Regions from separate parts of the Mesorhizobium sp. M1428 genome, predicted to be linked through region 2. Evidence: riboswitches for the same ligand, from Rfam matches in the RefSeq annotation. Region 2 holds a riboswitch; the other holds the start of a gene.
What was found. A riboswitch is a leader RNA that binds a small molecule or an ion and turns the genes downstream of it on or off. The one in region 2 is predicted to bind thiamine pyrophosphate.
Positions count from the first base shown of each region.

Region 1: it holds a riboswitch for thiamine pyrophosphate, as region 2 does, so the genes downstream of both, thiC (phosphomethylpyrimidine synthase ThiC) here and thiB (thiamine ABC transporter substrate binding subunit) in region 2, are expected to answer to the same signal.

Region 1 is NZ_JAMYKT010000015.1:123,841-131,122, reverse strand. It holds gene NKG60_RS21540 (Fic family protein) at 1-775, shown strand, start outside; TPP riboswitch at 958-1,074, shown strand; gene thiC (phosphomethylpyrimidine synthase ThiC) at 1,178-3,013, shown strand; gene thiO (glycine oxidase ThiO) at 3,010-4,011, shown strand; gene thiS (sulfur carrier protein ThiS) at 3,980-4,177, shown strand; gene NKG60_RS21520 (thiazole synthase) at 4,179-4,952, shown strand; gene NKG60_RS21515 (thiamine phosphate synthase) at 4,949-5,554, shown strand; gene NKG60_RS21510 (hydroxymethylpyrimidine/phosphomethylpyrimidine kinase) at 5,545-6,306, shown strand; partial or broken gene NKG60_RS21505 (ribosome small subunit-dependent GTPase A) at 6,302-6,449, shown strand; gene NKG60_RS21500 (hypothetical protein) at 6,605-6,952, opposite strand.
Region 2 is NZ_JAMYKT010000013.1:32,658-39,939, reverse strand. It holds gene NKG60_RS19125 (ABC-F family ATP-binding cassette domain-containing protein) at 1-1,351, opposite strand, end outside; gene NKG60_RS19120 (thiamine diphosphokinase) at 1,353-1,997, opposite strand; TPP riboswitch at 2,125-2,239, shown strand; gene thiB (thiamine ABC transporter substrate binding subunit) at 2,283-3,296, shown strand; gene thiP (thiamine/thiamine pyrophosphate ABC transporter permease) at 3,359-4,975, shown strand; gene thiQ (thiamine ABC transporter ATP-binding protein) at 4,972-5,763, shown strand; gene NKG60_RS19100 (M48 family metalloprotease) at 6,018-7,282, shown strand, end outside.

The DNA.
Region 1 (7,282 bases), on a different contig from region 2:
GCTACGTCTGCAAAAAATTGTACTTGGCGACGCCCGTTTCGTAAGACTTGGCTTCCGAAAAGAAGGAGGTTTCGTCGGTGAGCATGACCGAGACAACGGCACGCCCCTGCCCGATCACATCAGCGCTCGGCCCGAGGACCTGCCGCGGCTAATCGATGGAATGGCGGCCTTCGATCAGGGCCCCGCGCAAAGCCTTGATGCAATCATAGCCGCCGCAATCCTCGCCTTCGGCTTTGTCTACATCCACCCGTTCGAGGACGGAAACGGCCGCATTCACCGCTACCTAATCCACCACGTCCTTGCCACGCGCGGCTTCAATCCGCCGGGAGTGGTCTTTCCCGTCTCGGCCGCGATCCTGGACCAGATCAACGAGTACAGGGGCGTGCTCGAGAGCTATTCGCAGCGCCTTCTGCCGTTGGTGGAATGGGAACCGACGCCGCAATTCAACGTCCGGGTGCTGAATGACACCGGTGATTTCTACCGGTTCTTCGATGCGACCCCGCACGCCGAATTCCTCTATGACTGCGTTCAGCGGACGATCGAACGGGACCTTCCCGAGGAAACCGCATTTCTGCAGCGCTACGATCAATTCCGGCAGCAGGTGGATGCCTTTATCGACATGCCCGAGCGGCTGACCGATTTGCTCTTCCGTTTTCTTCACCAGAATGATGGACATCTATCGAACCGCGCGCGCGAAAAGGAATTCGCCGCGCTGACCAGTGACGAGGCAGGAAGAATCGAGGCGATCTACGCGCAAACCTTTGGTGCCCATTGAAGGCGTGATCATGAGGATCGATTTTTAGTCCAACGGTTTGCGATTCCCTTGTCCCTGCCTTCATCTCCCACGCTTGACTTGTCGCCGAGACATGCGCGATTTTTTCCGCACGGTCTGACCAGCCGCCGATCAGCCGCGGCCAGAACGCGCTTGACAAACCGGAGACGTCCCGTCCAACCTGGCGCATTCACCAGGGGAGTCCCGGCAAGGGGCTGAGATACTGCTTGCTTTCGCGGCGCAGTGACCCGTTGAACCTGATCCAGTTCATACTGGCGTAGGGACGGTGCAAGCGCTTTGCGGGAGTTTACGCCCGAGGTCCTGTTTCGGCAGGTCGACAGAAGCGTCTTTTCATCCTTCCGGCACAGAACTGGGTCTCCAATGCATGAGCAAAGGAGCCTCAAGATGAATGCCCTCACTCCCGCCGTCTCGACGGGACCGCTGCCCGCCTCGCGGAAAATCCACAAGCCCGGTGCCATCCACCCGCAGATCAGGGTGCCGATGCGCGAAATCTCCGTGCATCCGACGGCCGGCGAGCCGCCCGTCACCGTCTACGATCCGTCCGGCCCCTATACCGACCCGACTGTCGAAACCAGCATCGAAAACGGTCTTGCCCGGCTTCGCGACGAATGGATCATGACGCGCGGCGATGTCGAGGCCTATGACGGCCGCCACGTGCGGCCGGAGGACAACGGATTTGTGACCGGTGAGCGCCTGACGCCGGAATTTCCCATTCGCAACCGGCCGCTCAGGGCCAAGGCAGGCAAGGCGGTGACCCAGCTTGCCTATGCGCGTGCCGGCATCGTCACGCCCGAGATGGAGTTCGTCGCCATCCGCGAGAACCTTGGCCGCGAGATGCTGCGCGGCAAGCTTGAGCGCGACGGCGAGGCCTTCGGTGCCGCTATCCCCGGCTTCGTCACGCCGGAGTTCGTGCGCGACGAGGTTGCGCGCGGACGCGCGATCATTCCCGCCAACATCAATCATCCCGAGAGCGAGCCGATGATCATCGGCCGCAATTTCCTGGTGAAGATCAACGCCAATATCGGAAACTCGGCGGTCACCTCCTCGATGGCAGAGGAAGTGGAAAAAATGGTGTGGGCGATCCGCTGGGGCGCCGACACGGTGATGGACCTGTCGACCGGCCGCAACATCCACAACATCCGCGAATGGATCCTGCGCAATGCGCCGGTGCCAATCGGCACGGTGCCGCTCTACCAGGCGCTGGAGAAGGTGGGCGGCATCGCCGAGGATTTGAGCTGGGAGGTCTATCGAGACACGCTGATCGAGCAGGCCGAACAGGGCGTCGACTACTTCACCATCCATGCCGGTGTGCGGCTGCATTACATCCCGCTGACCGTCGCCCGGGTCACGGGCATTGTCTCGCGCGGCGGCTCGATCATGGCCAAATGGTGCCTGCACCATCACCGGGAAAGCTTCCTTTACGAGCGTTTCGCGGAGATCTGCGACATCTGCCGGGCCTATGACGTGTCCTTTTCGCTCGGCGACGGGCTCCGTCCGGGCTCGATTGCCGACGCCAACGACGCGGCGCAATTCGCCGAACTGGAAACGCTCGGCGAGCTGACGAAGATCGCCTGGGCGAAGGATTGCCAGGTGATGATCGAGGGGCCCGGCCACGTGCCCATGCACAAGATCAGGCAGAACATGGACAAGCAGCTCGCTGTCTGCGACGAGGCGCCTTTCTACACGCTGGGGCCGCTGACGACGGACATAGCGCCGGGTTACGACCACATCACCTCAGGCATTGGCGCCGCCATGATCGGCTGGTTCGGCACGGCCATGCTCTGTTACGTCACACCGAAGGAGCATCTCGGTCTTCCCGACCGCAATGACGTCAAGACCGGCGTGATCACCTACAAGATTGCGGCCCATGCCGCCGACCTGGCTAAGGGGCATCCGGCGGCGAAAGTCAGGGATGACGCCCTTTCCCGCGCGCGCTTCGAGTTCCGCTGGGAGGACCAGTTCAACCTGTCGCTCGATCCCGAAACCGCAAGATCCTTCCACGACCAGACCTTGCCCAAGGAAGCGCACAAGGTGGCACATTTCTGCTCGATGTGCGGCCCGAAATTCTGCTCCATGCGCATCTCCCACGACATTCGCGCCGAGGCGCAGAAGGAGGGGATGGTGGCCATGGCGGCGAAATATCGCGAAGGCGGCGATCTCTACGTGCCCGCGGACGAGACCGGCGCGCCGCTCCTGCGAGAGGCGCGCGAGCGATCATGAGGGTCCTGGTCAAGGGGGCCGGTGTCGCCGGCCTCACCGCAGCTTTCGAGCTCGCCACACGTGGCGCGACGGTGACCGTTGCCGAGATAACACATACCGTTGGCGGCAATGCGTCGTGGTTCGCCGGCGGCATGCTGGCGCCATGGTGCGAGCGTGAAAGCGCCGAGCAGCCAGTGCTGGATCTCGGACGCGATGCCGCCGACTGGTGGGATGCGGTACTGCCGGGTCACGTGACACGGGCCGGAACACTGGCCGTGGCCGCGCCGCGTGATGCGGGCGAGCTCGACCGGTTCGCCAGCCGCACCTCGGGTCATCGGCGTGTCGATGAAGATGAAATCGTGTTGCTCGAGCCCGACCTCGCCGGCCGCTTCCGCCGCGGACTGCTCTTCCCCGACGAAGCCCATCTCGACCCGCGTCAGGCGATGGCGGCACTTCATGACAGGCTGGCGGCGATGGGCGTCGAATTCCACTTCTGCGCTGACGTCCGGCGTGCTTCCGGGTTCGATCGTCAGATCGACTGCACGGGAATGGCAGCAGCCAATGACAGGCTGCGCGGCGTTCGCGGCGAGATGCTGATCCTGCGCACACCTGATATCTCACTGTCGCGCCCGGTCAGGCTGCTCCATCCGCGCTTTCCGCTTTATGCGGTGCCACGCACCGACCACCGTTTCATGATTGGCGCGACGATGATTGAGAGCCGGTCCACGGGACCGGTGACGGCTCGTTCGATGATGGAGCTGCTGGGTGCCGCCTATGCCCTCCATCCGGCCTTTGGCGAGGCCGAGATCGTTGAAACCGGTGTCGGCGTCCGTCCGGCCTTTCCCGACAACCTGCCGCGCGTCGAAACGAACGGCGAGATCATAGCGATCAACGGGCTCTATCGTCACGGCTTTCTCCTCGCCCCCGCCATGGCGCGCCAGGCTGCCGACCTGGTTTTCAGTCAAGACAGAACCAAGGAGCTTGCCCATGAAATTGATGGTCAACGGCGAAGCGCATGAGGTTGCCGCCACCACGCTGGCCGAGCTGCTTGCCGTTCTCGACTATGAGGGCGATTGGCTGGCGACCGCCGTCAACAGCGACCTGGTGCACAAAGCCAACCGGGCGGAGTTCCAGTTGAGCGACGGCGACCGGATCGAAATCCTCTCACCCATGCAGGGAGGCTAGCATGTTCGATCTTCTTGGAACGGCGCTTTGCTCGCGGCTGCTTCTCGGCACGGCTCAATATCCTTCGCCGGCCATTCTTGCCGATGCGGTTAGCGCATCGGGCACCTCGGTGGTGACCGTCTCCTTGCGCCGCGAGATGGCGGGCGGCAGGGCCGGCGAAAAATTCTGGTCGCTGATCCGCTCGCTTGGCACGAGAGTCCTTCCCAACACGGCAGGCTGCCACTCCGTCAAGGAAGCGGTCACAACCGCGAAAATGGCGCGCGAAGTGTTCGGGACGAGCTGGATCAAGCTCGAAGTGATCGGCAACCACGACACGCTGCAGCCTGATGTGTTCGGCCTGGTCGAAGCCGCCCGCATCCTGTCCGAGGACGGCTTTGCGGTATTTCCCTATACCACCGACGACCTTGTTGTCGCCGAGCGGCTGCTTGCGGCGGGCTGCAAGGTCTGGATGCCGTGGTGCGCACCGATCGGTTCGGCCCTCGGCCCGGTCAACATTACGGCGCTGCGCTCGATGCGCGGACATTTCCCTGGCGTCCCGCTGATTGTGGATGCAGGCCTCGGGCGACCGTCGCATGCGGCGACCGTCATGGAACTCGGCTTTGACGCCGTGCTCCTGAACACGGCGGTCGCCAAGGCGGCCGATCCGGTCGGCATGGCGCGTGCTTTCGGCAAGGCGGTCGAGGCCGGTCGTGAGGCTTTCTGTTCGGGAATGCTCGAACCGCGCGACGTCGCCGTGCCATCGACGCCGACGATCGGCAGGGCAGTTTTTTCATGAAGCTCGATCCCTTCTATCTGATCGTCGATAGTGCAGCCTGGATCGAGCGGCTGGTGCCGCTCGGCGTCAAGCTGGTGCAGCTTCGCATCAAGACCATGGACGAAGCCGGATTGCGCGCTGAGATCCGCACAGCACAGGCCTTGTGCGCTCGATACCGGTGCCAGCTCATCATCAATGATTACTGGCGACTGGCCATCGAGGAAGGCTGCGACTTCGTGCATCTCGGTCAGGAGGATCTGCAAACCGCCGATCTTGCGCGGATACGGGCAGCCGGCATGAAGCTCGGACTGAGTACGCATGATCATGTCGAGCTGGAAACGGCCATGTTTGCTGAGCCCGACTATGTCGCGCTCGGTCCGATCTATCCCACCGCCTTGAAGAAGATGAAGTGGGCGCCACAAGGGCTAGAGCGGATCAGCGAGTGGAACCGGCGAGTGGCGCCGATCCCATTGGTCGCCATCGGCGGCCTCAACCCCGACCGCCTCGACGGCGTCTTTGAGGCCGGCGCCGACAGCGCCGCAGTGGTCACCGACATCACTTTGAGCTCCGATCCCGAAGCGCGCACGCGAGAATGGATCGAAAAGACGGACCGATGGCGATGAGACGAGAACCGCATGTGCTTGTCGTTGGGGGATCGGATTCCAGCGGGGGTGCTGGAATAGCACGCGATATCGAAACGATCGCATGCATTGGCGTGCGCACCTGTCTGGCCGTCACTGCGCTAACGGTGCAAACGCACGACGCCGTGATGGAAATTCATAATTCTCCACCCAGCCTGGTGGCCAATCAGATGTGCGCCGCGCTGCAGGCCAACGACGTGGCCACAATCAAGATCGGCATGCTGGCGACTGCCAAGATCATTGTTGCCGTTGCCGCAGTGCTGCGCAAATACCCGCATGTCCCCGCAGTACTCGACCCTGTGCTGGCCTCCACCTCAGGCCGCGCACTTCTGGAAGCAGGCGCCATCGCTGCCATGAAGCGCGATCTGATGCCGCTTTGCTGCATTGTCACGCCCAACCTCCCTGAACTGGCGCTCCTTATTGGTTCCGAACTGGCATCGGATGAGGACGGAGCGCTCCAACAAGGAAAAAGACTGCTGGCCGCCGGCGCTCAAGCCCTGCTGATCAAGGGTGGGCATGCGTCGGGGCCTCAATCGACCGATATTCTGTTGCGTTCCGATCAACCACCAACCCGCTTCGACACGCCGCGCCTTGCCGCATCAATGCGCGGAACAGGTTGCATGCTGGCCAGCGCGATTGCGGCGCATCTGGCGAAGGCGGAGCCGCTCGAAGACAGTGTGCGCGACGGCAAGCGGCTTGTCTTCGCCACGTTTCAGAAGAATGGAGCAGAATGAACCTGACTATACGGTACAGGCAGCTTTGGCTGCTAGGACGCTGGATCCTGAGCGTCTTGCTCGCTGGCGCAAACTCCGATGAAAATCGCAACAACACGACAGTTCAAACCAGTTTCACCAGGGATCGCGGCAAAATGCGTTGAACGACAAGGCCTAGGCACTAATCGGCTGGCCGTGCTCTTCGCTCCTCCCGGAAGGTGATGTCTCGCCGCCTTAATGGAGTCGGACGGAACCGAGTAGACGGCGATATTGGAACAGGCGCCTGGCCCTCTGTATAGCCCTTCATACGCATCTTTCATCATTGCTTGATGAACGCGCCCGTGTAGGCCTGGCCGGCAAGCATAACGGTTCCGGCCAGGGCTCCGTCGGGTCGCATGACAAAACTGACGTCCGCGCCATTCGGTAGGCGCTCAAGCTTTAACGTGCTCCCTACAATTCTTCCAGCGCCGGCGGCCTCTCCCGGATGGTTGTCGCCCAGATTTCCCCACGCATAGGTGACCGTCACCTTCCCATTGGAAGAAACCGTTTGAACAGCAAGTTTGGCGTCATATATCCCCGCCAATCGACCAGCCCATAGACCGGAAAAAGCAGCGTACTTTGTTGGAACGCCCTTGCCAGGCGGAGTGACCGCCACGGATTGATGCATGACTGCTGAGCCGGAAGGAACCCCGGCATCAGCCAAGGGCGGTTGGAGAGGAACTTCCGATTCTAACGCAGGTTCGAGAGTGACGGGTTGCGGCGTTTGAGGAGTCGATTGACACGCGGCCAAGGCAAGCGCCGCACAGCCAAGGATTGAGTTGCACATTCCGTGTGCCATCTTTTTGGTGCCCCGGCCATCGTTCAAACTAGCGAGCCGACCTTATCACGCGTTTTCACAACGTGTGTTTAGCAAAGGCATGGCATTCGACAGCGCTCGTCGAAGAACCCGCAGCGGTCGCGAGTGAACGCCTCCATTCGTCGCCTAAGTAGCCGCCTT
Region 2 (7,282 bases):
CAAAGCCGGCGACCAATTCCTGCAGCAGTTCCAGCGTCTCCATGTCGAGGTCGTTGGTCGGCTCGTCGAGCACAAGCAGGTTTGCCGGCCGCGCCAAGACGCGGGCGAGGATCAGCCGTGCCCGCTCGCCGCCCGAAAGCTCGCGCACCGGCGTGCGCGCCTGTTCCGGCTTGAACAGGAAGTCCTTCATGTAAGAGACGACGTGGCGCTGCTCGCCATTGATGACGAGGTTCTCGCCGCGACCGTCGGTGAGATACTGCGCCAGTGTCTCCTGCGGATCGACGGCCTCGCGCTTCTGGTCGAGCGTGGCGATCTCCAGATTGGTTCCGAGCCGCACCGTGCCTGCGTCCGGCTTCAATTCGCCGGTCAGCATCTTCAACAGCGTCGTCTTGCCGGCGCCGTTCGGCCCGACCAGGCCGACGCGATCGCCGCGCTGGATGCGGGTCGAGAATCCCTTGACCACAGTCAGATCGCCAAAGCTCTTCTCGATGTTCTTGGCTTCGATCACCAGCTTGCCGGATTCGGCGGCGTCGCTGGCTGTCATCGTCGCCGCACCCTCGGCGCCGCGATGACCACGAAAGCGCTGGCGCATGGTCTGCAACTCACCGAGCCGGCGCATGTTGCGCTTGCGCCGTGCTGTCACGCCATAGCGCAGCCAGTGCTCCTCGCGCACGATCTGGCGACCGAGCTTGTGCTGCTCGCGCTCTTCCTCCTCCAGCACCGTGTCGCGCCATTCCTCGAAAAAGGCAAAGCCCTTGTCGAGACGGCGGGTCTGGCCGCGGTCGAGCCAGATTGTGGCGCGCGACACGCGCTCGAGAAAACGACGGTCATGCGAGATGACGACCAGTGCCGAGGAGGTGCGGGCAAGCTCCTCCTCCAGCCATTCGATAACCGAAAGGTCAAGATGATTGGTCGGCTCATCGAGGAGGAGAATGTCGGGCTCCGGCGCCATGACGCGGGCGAGGGCGGCGCGCCGCGCCTCGCCGCCGGAGAGGTCGTTCGGCCGCTCCTCGCCGGTCAGGCCGAGATGCTCCATCAGATAGGTGGCGCGGTAGGGATCGTCGGCGGGTCCGAGCCCTGCCGAGACATAGGCGCGGACGGTCGCAAAACCTTCCATGTCGGGAATTTGCGGCAAGTAGCGGACGGTCGCCGAAGGCTGGCGGAAGACTTCGCCGTCCTGCGGCTCGATCAGCCCGGCGGCGATCTTGAGGAGCGTCGACTTGCCCGAGCCGTTGCGGCCGACCAGGGCGATCTTGTCGCCAGCAGAGGCCGTCAGGGCGGCACCGTCGAGCAGCGGCGTGCCGCCGAAGGTCAGCTTTATCCCGTCGAGATTGAGAAGCGGCGGCGCCATGTCAGCTTTCAGGTAGGGGAAAAGGATGCGCGAGCAGCAGCGCGCGGCCGCTGGCCAGCGCGATTTCCAGCCGGCCCCTGACCTCGTTGGAAATGGTCAGCGACGAGCCGAACGCGACCTCGACATGGTCGAGCGGCCATTTGGCACCGGTGACGCTCAGGCCGGCGAGATCGGAGAAGCCGAGCACCGAAAACAGTGTGCCGTCGGCATAGTCGAAGCGAGCCTTTCCCGGCAGCAACGGAATGCCTTCCTGTGCGCCGCTGGTCAAAAGCACTTCCGTCCCGCCTTCCGCCAGCCGGATGCTCAGCGCCAGATGCAGGAAGATGTGATCGGTGCGTTTGCCGCCGAAGGCGCCTGCGAGCACAAGGCTGGTCGCACCGCGTTCGAGTGCGGCGGCGATAGCGAGTTCACCGTCGGTCTTGTCCTTTTCGGCGGGAAACACCTGCCGTGGCACGGCCGCCAGATCCTCCGGCAAATCGGCAGGCACCGAATCGAAATCGCCGACCCAGAGTTCCGGCCTCAGGCCCAGCATGCGGGCATGGCCGATGCCGGCATCCGCAGCGATGACGCGCGAGCCTTCGACCTGGCGGTCGAGCAGCGGCGTGCGGATGAGATCGCCGCCAAGCAGGATGGTGAATGTGCTCATATCTCGTGGCCCTTACCAGCCCTGCCCCGGAAACGGAAGATGAAACGGCAGACGAAACGGAAGGCTGGGCTTTGGATGCCCGGCAAACTTCCGCTTGCGCAGCACTTCGGCCGGGCCTATGTGTCGCAACGCTCTAACGGGGTGCCGGACGCGATTTTCGCGGACCGGCTGAGAGGCAAGACTGCCAACCCGCTGAACCTGATCCGGTTTGTACCGGCGGAGGGATTAGACGTTTCGGACAGCCCGACGCCTCAATTCCTTTCAACGCGAACGAAGGAGGCGCCGATGCGCAGTTTTTTCCACTCTCTTGTCTCAATTGTCCTGTTTGCGGCATCCGCGCTCGCCCTGCCGGGGCAGGCATCGGCACAGGATAAGCTGACGGTCTATACCTATGAAAGCTTCACCGCCGATTGGGGTCCGGGACCGGCTGTGAAGAAGGCCTTCGAGGCCGAATGCAGCTGCGTCGTTGAATTCGTCTCGGTCGCCGACGGCGTCGCGCTGCTCAACCGTGTGAAGCTGGAAGGCGCCGCGACCAAGGCCGATATCGTGCTTGGCCTCGACACGAATTTGACGGCGGACGCCAAGGCAACCGGCCTGTTTTCGCCGCACGGCGCCGTGTCGGGCGTCAGCGTCCCGGGAGCCTGGAGCGACGATATTTTCGTGCCGTTCGACTATGGCTATTTCGCCGTCGTCTACGATACCGAAAAACTGAAGAGCCCGCCGAAAAGCCTCAGGGAATTGGTCGAGGGCGATGCCGGCGACAAGATCGTCATCCAGGATCCGCGCACCTCGACGCCGGGCCTTGGCCTGCTGTTGTGGGTCAAGTCGGTCTATGGCGACAAGGCGCCCGAAGCCTGGGCCAAGCTCAAGGCGAAGGTGCTGACGGTGACGCCAGGCTGGAGCGAGGCCTACGGCCTGTTCACCAAGGGTGAGGCGCCGATGGTGCTGTCCTACACCACCTCGCCGGCCTACCACATGGTCGCCGAAAACACCGAGCGCTACCAGGCGGCGTCCTTCGAGGAGGGCGAATATCTGCAGATCGAGGTTGCGGGGATCACCACCAAGGGCGCGAAGAACCCGCTGGCGGAAAAGTTCATTGCCTTCATGACCGGACCGAAATTCCAGGATGTCATTCCCGAAACCAACTGGATGTTCCCGGCCGGCAAGACCGACAAGCCGCTCAACCCGGCGTTCGACAAGCTTGTCAAACCGACCAAGACCTTGCTGTTCAGCCCGGAGGAAGTCGCGGCCAACCGCAAGGCCTGGGTCGATGAGTGGCTTGCGGCGATGAGCAAGTAGGATTCCATATGGTGTTCGTTCCCGACCTCAACCGCACCCATCGTCAAGCTGGGTAGCGCGAAATGCAGGCTCGCCGTCCTGACTCCCGCGTCACTGCCGGCGTCGTCGCGCTCGCCGCCATCGCGCTGCTGATCGGCGGGGCATTCGCCGGGCTGGTCGTCGAAGCCACACGCGACCCGTCCGGCGCCGCCTCCGCTTTCGATTCCTATCTCTTGCGCGTCGCCCGTTTCACGCTCTGGCAGGCAGTCCTTTCGACCCTGCTCTCCGTTGCACCGGCGCTGTTCGTCGCGCGCGCCCTGTCGCGGCATCCACAGTTTCTCGGGCGAGGCTTTATCCTGCAGCTTTTCGCTCTGCCGCTGGCGCTGCCGGCCATTGTTGCCGCACTCGGTGTCCTGGCGCTCTACGGCCGTGCCGGGTATTTTGCCGGCACGCTGGGCGCGCTAGGCGGCCAGAGCTGGCCCGGCATCTACGGCCTGTCGGGCATCCTCGTTGCCCATGTCTTCTTCAACCTGCCGCTGGCAACGCGGCTGTTCCTGGAAGCATTGCAGACCGTGCCGGCCAACCAATGGCGGCTGGCGAGCCAGCTTGGCATGGGCGCTGCGCCGGCCTTTCGGCTGATCGAATGGCCGCCGCTGCGTGCGGCCCTGCCGGGCATCGCCGGGCTCGTTTTCATGCTGTGCATCACCTCCTTCACCATCGTGCTTACGCTCGGCGGCGGACCCAGCGCGACGACGCTGGAGGTTGCCATCTACCAGGCGCTGCGTTTCGACTTCGACCCGGCGCGGGCGGTGACGCTGACCTTGTTGCAAATTGCGCTGACCTTCGTGGTCGTGCTGGCACTGACGCGGCTCGGCGCCAATGTGACCGGCGACGCCAATCTGCCGGTGGCGCCGCGCCGGTATTTTTCAGCCGGTGCGGCCGAGACCGTGCTGAACGCGCTGGTGATCGGGCTGGCATTGCTGTTTGTCGCCGGGCCGATGGCGGCGACGCTGGCAGCCGGGCTTGGCGCCGATCTCGGCCGCCTGGCCGGCGAGAGCGCGGTGCGGCAAGCGACGGCGACCAGTGGCGTGCTCTCCCTCCTGTCGGCGATGCTCTCTGTGGCGTTGTCGCTGTCGCTGGTCATGGCGCGCCGGGCGCTGGCGCTCACCCGGCGGACAGGCCGGCGGACACTGCTCGAACATCTGGCCGACACCGGTGCGGGGTTCGTCCTGGTGGTGCCGCCCATTGTCATCGGCGCCGGCTGGTTCCTGCTCTTGCGCACCGTCAGCGATGTCTTTGCGATCGCCCCCGTCATGGTCGTTGCGGTCAATGCGGTGATGGCGATGCCGTTCGCCATCCGCGCCATCCGCCCTGCCTATGACGCGGCAAGCGAACGCCACGAACGGCTCTGTGCACAGTTTGGTATCTCGGGCTGGAACCGGTTGCGGCTGGTCGACTGGCCGTCGCTGCGGCGGCCGCTAGCCACCGGCTTTGCTTTCGCCATGGCGCTGTCGCTCGGCGATCTCGGCGTCATTGCGCTGTTCGGCAGCGATTCCGTGCAGACCTTGCCCTATCTGCTGCTGGCGCGCATGGGCAGTTACCGCACCGAGGATGCGGCCGGGCTGGCGCTGCTGCTCGGCCTTGTCTGCCTGGCGCTGGTGCTGGCCGCGGACTGGCTGGGAAGGAGGGAGAAATCATGATGCCGATCAGCCCGGAACGGTCCATTTCGGTGGAAAAAGGCGCAGCCGTGCGGCTCGACAAGGTCTCGTTCAGCTATGGTGAAACGCCGCTTACATTCGATGTCGATTTCCCGCCGTCGGAAATCACCGCCATCATGGGGCCGAGCGGGTCGGGAAAGTCGACGCTACTCAATCTGGTGGCCGGTTTCGAGGCGCCGCGGTCGGGCCGCGTGCTGATCGGCGGCGCCGACGTCAGCACTGCGCCGCCTTCAGCGCGGCCGGTATCGATGGTGTTCCAGGAAAACAACCTGTTTGCCCATCTATCCGTCGAGCAGAATGTCGGGCTCGGCCGTTCGCCTTCGCTCAGGCTGAGCGAGGCTGACCGCGCCGCAATCTCCGCAGCGCTGAAGCGCGTCGGCCTTTCCGGCAAGGAAAGCCGGCTGCCGCGCGAACTCTCCGGCGGCGAGCGGCAGCGGGTCGCACTCGCCCGGGTCCTGGTGCGCGACCGGCCGGTGCTGTTGCTCGATGAGCCGTTCGCTTCGCTGGGACCGGCACTGCGCGACGACATGCTCGACCTGGTGGCCGACGTCCATTCGGAGCAGCGCATGACGGTGCTGTTCGTCACGCACCAGCCGGACGATGCGCGCCGTATCGGCCAAAACATGGTTTTCCTGGATGGTGGCACGGTTGCCGCGACGGGCGCCGCCGCCGATTTTTTCGTCGAGGCTGGACCGGAGGCATTCCGACGCTATATCGGCTCGGGTCCGTTTGCGGCTGGATCACGAGATGTTGCCCGGAAGCGGACATAATTTATGGTCAAACCGGCGCAAGGCGAAGCGGCGCTTGCTTGCCATGGTCGAGGTAGTGTGGCTAGGTCCGCCAGGAGTTGGTCCGGCTTAGACCGTGATTTGCCCTTGCTGCCTCGTATCTGTCGGACGCACGAAGGACGCCGTAGCACTTGATTTTGCGCGTGATGCTTTCCGGAAATCGCGCCCGATTTTCGCGGTCACGTCCCAGGACTTGAAAGGAAGCCGATCTGCCGACCGGCATCGACAATCGGAGGGTGAAACCGCTGGCTCGCTTTCTGGCGCTGGCCGGTCTTGCCTTGGCGCTGGCAAGCTGCCAGATGTTCACGCCTCCCGACGTGCAGGAATCGGGCTTCCAGCCCTCCGACAAGCCGATCACGGTCGACAATGTCGCCGCCAACAGCAAGCTCGCCCAACTGGCGAAGGCGCAGCACCCGCGCATCCTTGCCACCTATGGCGGTGAGTATTCTGACCCCAAGCTCGAGCGCATGGTGGCCAAGATCGTGGGCAGACTGACCGTGGTGTCGGCCAACCCGACCCAGACCTACCGCATCACCATCCTCAACTCGCCCAACGTCAATGCCTTCGCGCTGCCGGGCGGCTATCTCTACATCACCCGCGGCCTGCTGGCGTTGGCCAACGATTCGGCCGAGCTTGCCGCCGTCATTGCGCATGAGATGGGCCACGTTACGGCTAACCACGGCCTGCAGCGCCAGCAGCTGGAAGCGGAAGAGGGGTTGGCGACCAAGGTCGTTTCGGACGTGCTCGGCGACAACCCGACGGCCAAGGCGGCGCTGATCCGCGGCAAGCTGAGGCTGGCCCAGTTCTCGCGTAATCAGGAGCTGGAGGCCGACGCCATCGGCATCAAGTCGATCGGCGAAGCCGGTTTCGACCCCTACGCCGCCGGCCGCTTCCTGCAGTCGATGTCGGCCTATACCGATTTCCGCTCGATCAGCGGCGCCACCGACGCCAGCCTCGACTTCCTGGCGACGCACCCCAACACGCCGCAGCGTATCGATCTCGCGCAGCGCCACGCCCGCCAGTTCGGCGCGCCCGGTGTCGGGTCGCGCGACCGCGATTCATTCCTTGCCGGCGTAGACGGGCTGCTTTACGGCGACACGCCGGAGGAAGGCTATGTGCGCGGTGAAACCTTCCTGCATCCTGGCCTCGGCGTGTCGTTCTCGGTGCCTAACGGCTTTATCATCGACAATTCGGCGGCGGCGGTGACGGCGACAGGCCCGGGCGACATGGCAATCCGCTTTGACGGTGTTTCGATCGACAAGGACCGCTCGCTGACCGACTACATCCGCAGCGGCTGGGTCGCTGGCCTCGACGAGAGCAGCGTTCGCCAGGAGACGATCAACGGCAACGAAGCCGCAACCGCGCATGCCGGCGCCGATGGCTGGCAATTCGACATTGCGGTGATCCGCGCCGGCGGCCAGGTCTACCGCTTGCTGACCGCTGCACCGTCGGCCAGCACCTCGCTGAGCACGGTGGCGCGCTCGGTCAGCGGCTCGTTCCG